DNA from 2 places in the Janthinobacterium sp. C22 genome. Region 1 is predicted to be linked to the other one. Evidence: predicted binding sites of a transcription regulator. Region 1 holds the regulator's gene; the other holds the start of a gene.
The links. The regulator FNR, encoded in region 1, switches genes on or off when oxygen is low (the NO sensors DNR and NnrR bind a similar motif). The targets are predictions, from matches to a motif close to TTGATNNNNATCAA.
Positions count from the first base shown of each region.

Region 1 (5,565 bases):
ACAGCACGCCGTCGAACGGTTCGAAGGCGTCGTCGAGGGGCAGCGAGGCGGCCAGCAGCCAGTTCACCGATTTCAGGCGCTTGAAGCTGTTGACGGCCGTGATGCCGCGGCTGTTGGTGCTGACCATGCTGCCTTCGCCATCGTCCTTCAGCAGCTGAGTGGTCGTCAGGTTGGCGTTCGGCAGGCGCGGCTGCAGCAAACGGCTGGTATCGGGGTGCAGCACGTAGCGCGGCACGGCGCCGCGCGTGAGGATGAAGTAATAGCCGCTCTTGCCGATCTTTTCCGAGCGCAAACGCCCCAGCAGGTTGTCCTTGTACAGGCGCAGCACGCCGATCACCACGCCGGCCACCTGGCCGTCGGCGGCCAGCACGGGCGCCACCATCTGCACGATGGGCATGCCGCTCGATTTGCCCAGCATCGGCTCGGTGATCATGGGCTGGCGCGTGCGCAGCACGGTCTGGAAATACTCGCGCTCGGCGACGTTGATGCCGGCGCGCCCCGCCACTTCCGGCATGTCGGCCACGACGGCGCCGTGCGCGTCGAGCACCAGCACGTCGTCGAACAGCACCAGCATCGAGCGGCGCGAATAGTATTCGCGCAACTGGGCGGGCTGGGCGATCAGTTCCGGCGGCTGCTGCCGGGCCGTCAGGGTGACGATCTGCAGCAGCATCCCCAGCTTGTCGTCGAGCTCGGCGGCGGTGCGGCTGATCAGGGACGACTGCTGGCTCAGCAGTACCCGGGTGAAATCGTCGCGCATGTGCTGCACCTGGATCATGGTGACCAGCGCGATCATGGCGATCGAGGTCAGGCTGGTGGCCAGCGCGACTTTTGCTTTGATGCCGAGAGGCTTCATGATTTCCTTTTCAGTACCGGGCGGCACAGGCGGCAAATAATGCTGTCAGGAATTTTCCTATCAATACCCCAGCTTGGCAAGCGCCGCCACGCAAATTGCCCTCTCCGCATGGGCTTTTGACGATGTTGCCATATAATTAAAGGCGGGACGTCGTTTATTCGGTGAAATTGCGGTGAAATTGGCACACGGCAACCCTGTATGCAGTAAACTTGTTGTTGCATTTTCTAAAAGGTACCGACATGACTGAAGCGCTACTCACTCCAACCTTGCCCACAGTGACCGTGGAAGCGTTGCGTGCGCGATGCTCGACCTGCAGCATGCATCAATTGTGCCTGCCGATGGGCCTCGATGTGGGCGACATGGACAGGCTGGACCAGATCATCGGCCGCCGCCGCAAGATCGTGCGCGGCGCCTCGCTGTTCCGCATCGGCGACTCGTTCCAGAACCTGTACGCGATCCGCCTGGGCCACTTCAAGACCTACCAGATCAATCCGGGCGGCGAAGAGCAGGTGACGGGTTTCCAGATGGCTGGCGAACTGCTGGGCATGGACGCCATCAGCGCCGACCGCCACCACTGTAATGCGGTGGCCCTGGAAGACAGCGAAGTGTGTGAAATCCCGTTTTCCAGCCTGGAACAATTGCTGGGCAACATGCCGACCCTGCTGCGCCATTTCCACCGCATGATGAGCCAGGAAATCACGCGCGAGCAAAGCGTGATGCTGTTGCTGGGCAATATGCAGGCGACGCAGCGCTTTGCCGCCTTCATCGTCAACCTGGCGTCGCGCTATGAAGCGCGCGGCTATTCGAGCAGTAAATTCCAGTTGCGCATGTCGCGCGAGGAAATCGGCAACTACCTGGGCCTGACCATCGAAAGCGTCAGCCGTTTATTGTCGAAATTCAAGAAGGAAGGCTGGCTGCGCGTCTCCAACCGAGAGATCGAGATCCTGCAGCCGGCGAAATTGAAGGCCATTACGGCCGGCACGGACGTCTGCAAATAACAGCACCGTCAAAACCTACTGCGCGTCGCGCTTTGCGGCCTGCGATGCTCGCTGTGCTCTAGCACAGCTGCGCTTCTCAGCCACAAATCACTGCCGCTCGCTACGGTTTTTTCCCGGCGCTGTACGTTATAGCTCTTCATCCGCGTGCAGCGCGATGCTGCGTTGCAGCGGCCAGGTCCAGATACCGGACAGGCGCCACTCGCGCTTGTCATTTTCCACCAGCACCTGCCAGCGGCTGCGTTCGAGCATCGGCAGCGCCACGGAAAAATTGCCGGCCGCATCGGGCTGCACCAGCAGCTTGATATCCTTTTCCGGCAGGGTCGCATGCGCCAGGTGCAGCAGCAAAGGCCTCTGGTACGCCTTGCCGAAGCTGTGCACGGAACCGCTCAGGCGCGCTGCGGCGACGTCATACGCCAGGGTCGTATCCATGGCCAGGTCGCTGGCGATCGTGTCGCGCTTCAAATCCTGGTTGATGGCCTTGCCCTGCTTGTAATAGTCGCCCACCACCAGCGCATCGGGTTGTGTAAACGCGATATAACCCATGAAGCTGCCGACGACCACGGACAGGCCGGGACCGATCATCAGCAGCCATGGCCAGCGGTGCTTGTACCACGGGGCAACGGGGGCTTGCAGTTTCAGACTGTCGGACATGCTATTTCTCCTGTGTAAATGGCCGGCCCCCATGCGGGGACCGGCCTTCCTGCATTAGCGCGGCACGATGAAGACCGCGCTTTCGCGCACGTGCAGCGACGGGTCGTCCAGCGAGTGCAATTCGATTGCAATCTTGTTCGAACCCTTCTCGCCGACGCCGTGCGGCACGCGCAGGCGGATCGGCCAGCCCAGCGTTTCCGTCGGCTGCAACGTCACTTCCTCGCGTGTCAGCAAGGTCAGGCCCGGCAAGCCGGATGCGCTGATTTTGAAATGCTGGCTTTGCTCGGAGGTGTTCATGATCTGCAGGCGGTAGACGTTTTCGATCATGCCGTCTTCCACTTCGCGTCCCATCGAACCGCGGTCGCGGATCACGTCCATTTTCAGCGGCGTGCGCAGGGCCAGCGAAGTACACACGGCGATGATGATCAGGGCCAGGATGGAAGTGTAGATCAGCACGCGCGGGCGCATGGCGCGCTGGCGGATCTGCTTCGAATTGAAGTTGTTTTCCATCGCATGGTCGGTGCTGTAGCGTATCAGGCCACGCGGCCGTTCGACCTTGTCCATCACGGTATTGCAGGCATCGACGCAGGCGGCGCAGCCGATGCATTCATACTGCAGGCCGTTGCGGATATCGATGCCGGTCGGACACACCTGCACGCACAGGGTGCAGTCGATGCAGTCGCCCAGCTTGTCGTTGTTGCCAGCCTTCTTGCTCATGGCGCCGCGTGGTTCGCCGCGCTTGGCATCGTAGGTGATGATCAGCGTGTCCTGGTCGAACATGGCGCTCTGGAAGCGCGCGTAGGGGCACATGTATTTGCACACCTGCTCGCGCAGCCAGCCTGCGTTGCCGTAGGTTGCCAGGCTGTAGAACAAGACCCAGAACCATTCCCAGGGACCGAAATTGAGGGTGGTCACCTCGCGCGCCAGTTCCTTGATCGGCGTGAAGTAGCCGACAAAGGTAAAGCCCGTCCACAGGGCGATGGCGCCCCAGACCAGGTGCTTGGCCGTCTTCTTGAATGCCTTGCGCACGGAGGGACCCTGCCTGTCGAGGGCCATGCGCGCGCTGCGCGTGCCCTCGATGCGGCGTTCGACCCACAGGAAGATTTCCGTGTATACCGTTTGCGGGCAAGAAAAGCCGCACCATACCCGCCCGGCAATGGCCGTGACGAGGAACAACAAATACGCACAGATGATCAGCAGGGCCGCCAGATAGATGAAATCCTGGGGCCACAGCACGACGCCGAAAATGTAGAACTTGCGCGTGGTCAAATCGAACAGCAGGGCTTGCCTGCCATTCCAGGTCAACCACGGCAAGCCGTAGAACGCGAGCTGGGTAAGCCATACGCATACCCATCGCCAGGTAGCGTAGCGTCCTTTGGCCTCGCGAGGGTAGATTTGCTCGCGGGCCGCATACATCTTGATGACTTGAGGTTCCATTACATCATTTCACGGGCGTCTGGGGATTCGACAGGCTCCAGACATACGCCGACAGCACGTGTACCTTGGATTCGCCGAGGAAATCGCTGAAGGCCGGCATGGTGTTGCTGCGTCCCTTGCGCACGGTTTCCATGATGGTATCGGCGCTGCCGCCGTACAGCCACACCTTGTCCGTCAGGTTAGGCGCACCGAGCATCTGGTTGCCCTTCGCATCGGCGCCGTGACAGGCCATGCAGGCGCCAAACTTGGCCTTGCCCAACACGGACTTGACGGGGTCCGAGGTGGAACCGGACAGGCTCAGCACGTAATGGGCCACGTTCTCGACATCCTTTTCGGAGCCCAGCGCGGCGCCCATCGGCGGCATCTGCCCATTGCGGCCGTGCATGATGGTGGTCTTGATGATGTCGGGTTCGCCGCCATACAGCCAGTCCTTGTCCGTCAGGTTGGGGAAGCCCTTGTTGCCGCGCGCATCCGAACCGTGGCATTGCGCGCAGTAGGTCAGGAACAAACGCTGGCCGATGGCTTGCGCCTGCGGATCGGCCGCCACCGTCTTCAAGTCCTGGCTCAGGTACTTGTTGAACAGGGGACCGTAGTCGGCTTCCGCCTTCTTCAGCTCTTCCTCGTACTGGCCCGTCGATTTCCAGCCCAGGCTGCCGGCGTAGTTGCCCAGGCCCGGATACAGGAACAGGTAGGCCAGCGCGAAGACGATGGTGATGTAGAACAGCCACATCCACCAGCGCGGCATCGGCGTATTGAGTTCCTTCAAGTCCTCGTCCCACACGTGGCCCGTGGTGCCGTCGGCGGGGGCGCCGGCGGCCACTTTCACTTTCGACTGGGAGTACAGCAGCACGCCGCAGCCGATGATGCCCAGCAGGGACAGCACGATGACATAGATATTCCAGAAGCCATTGGTAAAGTCAGCCATGGTTGCGCTCCTTCGCCAGGTTCATTTCGGCCTCGGCCGGATAGTCGAGCGCGTCGTCGGCGAACGGCAGGCGCGCCGCCGCGTCGAAGTCGCTGTTGCTGCGGCTGAACGTCCACCACAGGATGCCCACGAACGTCGTAAAGGAAACCACCGTCATGACGCTGCTGGCGCTGTCAAACAGGTTTTCGATTGCCATGCTAATTCCTTGTTTTGATTAATGTACCGAGGCCTTGCAGATAGGCGACCAGGGCGTCTTCTTCCGTCTTGTCCTGCAGCTGCGCGGGGCCGGCGGCGATTTCCGCATCGCTGTACGGCTGGCCCAGGCGTTGCAGGGCGCGCATCTTCGGCATGATGTCGTCAGGCACCAGCTTAGTCTTCGCCAGCCAGGGGTAGGCCGGCATGTTCGACTCGGGCACCACGTCGCGCGGGTTGTTCAAGTGCGTGCGGTGCCATTCGTCGCTGTAGCGGGCGCCCACGCGGGCCAGGTCGGGACCCGTGCGCTTGGAACCCCACTGGAACGGACGGTCGTAGACGAACTCGCCGGCGACCGAATAGTGGCCATAGCGTTCCGTTTCCGCGCGCAGCGGACGCACCATCTGCGAATGGCAGTTGTAGCAGCCTTCGCGCACGTAGATGTCGCGGCCCGCCAGGCGCAGCGGCGAATACGGCTTCAGGCCGGCGACGGGCTCCGTCGTGCTCTT
Region 1 covers NZ_CP193659.1:704,955-710,519, forward strand. The annotation lists gene ACRHIG_RS03175 (cache domain-containing protein) at 1-853, opposite strand, end outside; gene fnr (fumarate/nitrate reduction transcriptional regulator Fnr) at 1,093-1,851, shown strand; gene ACRHIG_RS03185 (FixH family protein) at 1,978-2,502, opposite strand; gene ccoG (cytochrome c oxidase accessory protein CcoG) at 2,557-3,939, opposite strand; gene ccoP (cytochrome-c oxidase, cbb3-type subunit III) at 3,944-4,864, opposite strand; gene ACRHIG_RS03200 (cbb3-type cytochrome oxidase subunit 3) at 4,857-5,060, opposite strand; gene ccoO (cytochrome-c oxidase, cbb3-type subunit II) at 5,062-5,565, opposite strand, start outside.

Region 2 (5,565 bases), 2.6 Mb from region 1:
TGCCTTGCCCTGAACGTTTTCAGCAAGCACCCAAGCGGGAGCGATAGTTATTTCCACCTAATTCGTCTATGGCAATTGACGAAATTGTGGGGAGGCGTTATTATCTTGTCTTCGGAGTGTGGCGCAGCCCGGTAGCGCACCTGGTTTGGGACCAGGGGGTCCAAGGTTCGAATCCTTGTACTCCGACCAAAGTCATAAGCGGGCTGTCAGAAATGACAGCCCGTTTTCTATTCTGCGACGCCTTGGCATTGCTGGCGCGCATAGACTAAAATGCTGCACCTTTCCGCCCATCGTTCAACGGATAGGACAACGGTCTTCTAAACCGTGAATGGGGGTTCGATTCCTCTGGGCGGACCAGTCCTTGCTGGTCATGCAGTCGACAAGCTGTCGCATTGCCATCCTTCTTCATCTCTGTTCATCGTTTGCCTGCAGGCCGTGTCACGGCTGCGCAAACAGCACCACGCTCAGCAAGTACAGCAGCGGCGCCGCGCACAGCAGCGCAGAGATTACCGCTCCCATTTTCTTGTTGGCCAGCCGGGCCAGGCGCAGCCGTTCCCGCACGGGCAGGTGCTGGCGGATCACGCTGCGCGCGCGTGGTCGAAACGGTTGTTCGTGCATGAGCTCTCCCTCGTCGATCAGCAGTTGATGCCGTCGAGCATAGCGAGGGGATCTAAAAATGGTGTAAACAGTGGACCTGGCGCCGCAAACGCGGCGTAAAGATGCGGCTGGCATTGAAAGCGGCAGCGGGCACGGTGCACCGCTGCCGTCATGAGGCTTTGATGATGCTTACTTTCCCTGGCGGCGGCGTGCCATGAAGCCCAGCAGGCCCAGGCCGGCGAGCAGCATGGCATAGGTTCCAGGCTCCGGCACGGCGGAAATGAAGGCCCTGTAGTTGCTCAGATCCTTGGGCAGGCCCTCGATCGTGAAGGTGGTGCCGGCAGCCACGGGTGCGGCCCAGTGGAATACCAGTTCGCCCTGGCCGAAATGGATGGCCAGATAGTCATAGGCGGCCGCGCTCGTATAGGAATTGACCCCGCCGCTCAAGCCCGCCGTGGTGCCGGCAGTGCAGCCCGACGTGGCGCTGTCGCAATATGAAACGGCGGCGCCCAGGCTGCTGCCGAACACGCCATTGATATAGCCCTGGATGTCCGAGGGGCTCTGCGGCACCAGATTATCGTCATAATATTTCACCTCCAATGCCGGCGATGGCGAATAGGTGACGGTGCTGCCGGCGATGACGAAACCGCTGGCCGGCCCCACATCGACCCAGGTGGCCGCTTGCGCCGCACTTGCCAGTACAGTCATTGCGGCCAGCATGGATGCCTTGACGGCAATGCTCTTTATGCTTTTCATGAAAATCCCCTTGTGCTTGAGACAGTTGCTTCATCGTGTAGGGATGCGTCCCTGCCTGCCGTGGAAGTCATCCCATTGCCCGTTTTTAGCTATCTTTTTAGCTACTTCCTGCGCGTACTGAGTACGCAAATGCAAGCTTACTCTTGATGTAAATTAATACAATTTAAATAATACTATTGGTTCAGTTGACAACATCGCATACGGCTATGTACGGCTGTGCCAGCGATAGCCAACATGGCAGGAGGAAATGGCGTGACAAGGCGCGCCAGCTTGTGCTAACGACGTCCTTGCTTGGGAGAGGGGAGGCGGGTTTCAGTCGCTGTTGTTGCTGACGCCAAACAGGCGATCCTTGGCGTTGAGCAGCTTTTGTACCTTGGCGCCCATTTTCATCAGTTGCGCCATCGATTCGGGCGACAGGCGCTGCAAGTCGTCGAACCAGGTGTTGGCCAGGTCGACCAGTTCATACATTTCGCGCATGCGCTCCTGCGCATATTGATCCACCGGTTCCGTGGCCGGCGCCAGCAGCGCTTCGCGCAGCACCGTCAGGGTGGGGGCCACCTCGCGGCGGCGGCGCTCGGCGGCCACCACGCGGAAGATTTGCCACACATCGCCCAGCGAAGAAAAATATTCGCGCCGGTCGCCGGGAATGCGCGACTGGCGGATCAAGCCCCAGCCCTGCAATTCCTTCAGGCCGATGCTCACGTTCGAGCGCGAGAAACTCAGGTGTTCCGCGATTTCATCCGCGTGTAAAGGATGCTCCGCGACAAACAACAAGGCGTACACTTGCCCCACCGTGCGGTTAAAGCCCCAGCGGCTGCCCATCTCGCCGAAATGGCTGACGAAGGTCAGGATCAGCGGCGTCATTTGGATATTTTGAGTTTTCATAATTATCTGAATTTTTTCACGCCAAACCGCCAGGGTCAATTGATATATGTCATGTTTCGCAGTATTATACAAAAAATCGAATTTACAGAAAATTCTGAAAACTCAAAAAGTATAAGATGACGACCTCGCCACTGTCCTTGCCCCGCTTTATTCTTCCCCGTGCCGCCAGCCTGGCGCAAGGCGGCGCCGCCTTGCTGTGGCTGCCGCAAGCGGCCTTGCTGGCCTGGGCCGTGCAAGCCATGCTCGATGGCGCACCGTGGCGCGCGGCCCTGTGGCCGGCCGCCGGCGTGCTGCTGCTGGGCGTGCTGCGCGCCGGCTGCGAAGCGTGGGGCGCGCGGCGCATGTATGCGGCGGCGCGCGCGCACCTGTCCACCTTGCGCGGGCAAGTGGCGCAGGCGCTGGCGCGCCGTTCGCCGCTGGACCGCCGGCGCGCGCAGTCGGGCCAGGCGGCCAGCGTCATCGCCGAGCAGGCCGAAGCCATCGTGCCGTATCTGGTGCGCTACAAGCCGGCGCGCTGGAAAGTCATGCTCGTGCCGCTCGTCATCCTCGCCGCCGTGACGCCGCTGTCGTGGACGGCCGCCCTGATCCTGCTCATCGCCGCGCCCCTGATTCCCGTCTTCATGGCCCTCGTGGGCATGGGCGCGCAAGCGGCCAGCCGCGCGCAGATGGTGGAAATGGGCGGCATGAACGCCTTCCTGCTGGACCGCCTGCGCGGCCTGGCCACCTTGCGCGCGCTCGATGCCGTCGATGCCACGGCCGCGCGGCTGGACGCCTCGTCGCAATCCGTGCGCCGGCGCACGATGGTGGTGCTGCGCATCGCCTTTTTGTCGTCCGCCGTGCTGGAACTGTTTTCCGCGCTGGGCGTGGCCATGGTGGCAGCGTTCATCGGCTTCTCCCTGCTGGGCAGTCTCGATTTCGGCACCTGGGGCCGCGAACTGAGCCTGGGGCAGGGCTTGTTCATCCTGCTGCTGGCGCCCGCGTTCTTCGAGCCGCTGCGCGAACTGGCCGCCGTCTGGCACGACAAGGCGGCCGGCGAGGCAGGCCTGGCCGGACTGCACGACCTGGCGGGCGAGGGCGTGCCCCTGCCTGGCTTCGGTGCGGAAGTGGCTGCCGTCTCCGCCGCCGCCATGGCGGTGGCGCCGCCGCCCGCCATTGACATCCATCAACTGCGCTTTGCCCATCCCGGCGAAGCGCCCGTGTTCGACGGCTTCGACTTGAGCGTGCGCGCGGGCGAACACGTGGCCCTGCTGGGCGCCAGCGGCGCGGGCAAGACCACCTTGCTGTCCTTGCTGGCCGGCTTGCTGCCCGCCAGCGGCGGCGAGCTCCGCATCGGCGGTGTGCGCCTGAGCGACAACACCGTGAATACCTTGCGCCAGCGCATGGCGTGGATGGGCCAGCGTCCGCACGTGTTTGCCGCGTCCGTCAGCCAGAACGTGACCCTGGGCCGCGCAGGGGCGCAGGCCGCGCACGTGACGCAGGCGCTGCACCTGGCCGACCTGGCCAGCGTGGCGCAGGCGCAGCCGGCCGTCATGCTCAGCGATGGCGGCCAGGGCCTGTCCGGCGGCGAGGCCGTGCGCCTGGCGCTGGCCCGCGTGGCCCTGCATCCGCATGCGGACTTGCTGCTGGTCGATGAACCGACGGCCCACCTGGACAGCGAAACGGCGGCGCGCGTCACGGACGCCTTGCTGGCCCTGGCAAAAGGCAAGACCATGCTTGTCGCCACGCACGACCCCGTGCTGGCTGGCCGGCTGCAGCGCACGGTGCGGGTCGATGCGGCGACGCAGAAGGAGGAGGCGCGCGCATGAAAACATCCCTGATATCGCATCCCGTCCTGTGGCAATTGCTGCTGGCCCAGCCCCGCAAGCTGGTCGGCGGTGCCATGCTGGCGGCCCTGACGGCCGTGGCCGGCATGGCCTTGCTGGGCTTGTCCGGCTGGTTCATCACGGCCACCTCGATCGCCGGCCTGCATGCCTCGACGGCCATCCTGTTCGACGTCTTCGGCCCGTCCGCCGGCATCCGCCTGCTGGCCATCGGCCGCACGGGCTCGCGCTATGCGGAGCGCCTCGTCACGCACGACGCCACGTTCGCCGCGCTGGCCAGTATCCGCGTGCAACTGTTTCGCGGCTGGTCGCGCCCGGAAGCGGCCAGCCGCCTGCTGCGCCAGCCCGCCAAGCTGCTGTTCCGCCTGACGGCCGATATCGACGCGCTCGAATCGCTGTACCTGCGCCTGCTGGTGCCCGCCTTCACGGCACTGTGCGCGGCCCTGCTGGCCGGCGTGGCGCTGGGCGCGATGCGGTGGCAGCTGGGCCTGGGCCTGGCCGCGTGGCTGCTGGCCGCCGGCGGCGGCATCAGCTGGGTCGTGGCGCAGCGCGCCCGCCGTCCCGCCATCGTGCGTACACGCGCCATCGAAAAGCTGCGCTCCGGCACCATCGACCTGGTGGCCGGCCAGACGGACCTGGTGATGGCCGGCCGCATCGGCGCCCACTGCGCCGCGCTGGCGCGCATCGACGCCTCGCTGGCGCAGGCCGATGTCGCCCTGCTGCGCCTGGAGACGGCGGCCGGCGCCGCGTACGGCGTGGCGGGCAGCGCGACCCTGGCAGGGGTGCTGCTGGCCGTGGCCGCGCTGGTCGAACAGCAAACGATGAGTGTTCCGCTGGCGGCCCTGGCCTTGCTGATCGCCCTGACGGCCGTGGAACCGTTTGCGGGACTGCGCCGCGGCGCGCTGGAAGCGGGGCGCATGCTGCTGGCCATGCGCCGCCTGGCTCCGCGCCTGGATGCTCCGGAGGCCGCCGCGCCGCCGGCTGACAGCGCACCGGGCTTGCGCCTGGAGCAGGTCAGCGCCGCGCATGCGGGCAGCCGTGTCGCCATCTTGCATGACGTATCGCTGCACATCGGCGAGGGTGAGCGCGTGGCCTTGATCGGCCCCAGCGGCGCGGGCAAGTCCACCTTGCTGGCCATCGCCGCGCGCGAGCTGGCGCCCCTGTCGGGGAGCGTCAGCGCGCCGCGCGCCTGCCTGTTCACGCAGAAGACGGAACTGTTCCAGGACAGCTTGCGCGACAACCTGCGCCTGGCCGACCCGTCCGCCAGCGACGCGCAGCTGTGGGCGGCCCTGCAGGCGGCCGGCCTGGATGACGAGGTGCGTGCCTTCGCGGGCGGCCTGGACACCCTGCTGGGCGAGGGGGCTGGGCTTGTCCGGCGGCCAGGCCCGCAGATTGGCGCTGGCGCGGCTGTTCCTGCACGCATCGACCTTGTGGCTGCTGGACGAGGCGACGGAAGCGCTCAATGCGCAGACGGCGATCGATGTCCTGCAGCGCCTGCGCGCGCGCA
Region 2 covers NZ_CP193659.1:4,821,423-4,826,987, reverse strand. The annotation lists tRNA gene ACRHIG_RS22580 (tRNA-Pro) at 113-189, shown strand; tRNA gene ACRHIG_RS22575 (tRNA-Arg) at 284-357, shown strand; gene ACRHIG_RS22570 (hypothetical protein) at 439-618, opposite strand; gene ACRHIG_RS22565 (PEP-CTERM sorting domain-containing protein) at 787-1,353, opposite strand; gene ACRHIG_RS22560 (GbsR/MarR family transcriptional regulator) at 1,666-2,217, opposite strand; gene cydD (thiol reductant ABC exporter subunit CydD) at 2,355-4,043, shown strand; partial or broken gene ACRHIG_RS22550 (amino acid ABC transporter ATP-binding/permease protein) at 4,040-5,565, shown strand, end outside.
Region 2: the regulator FNR is predicted to act here: its motif matches at 2,278-2,291, upstream of cydD (thiol reductant ABC exporter subunit CydD).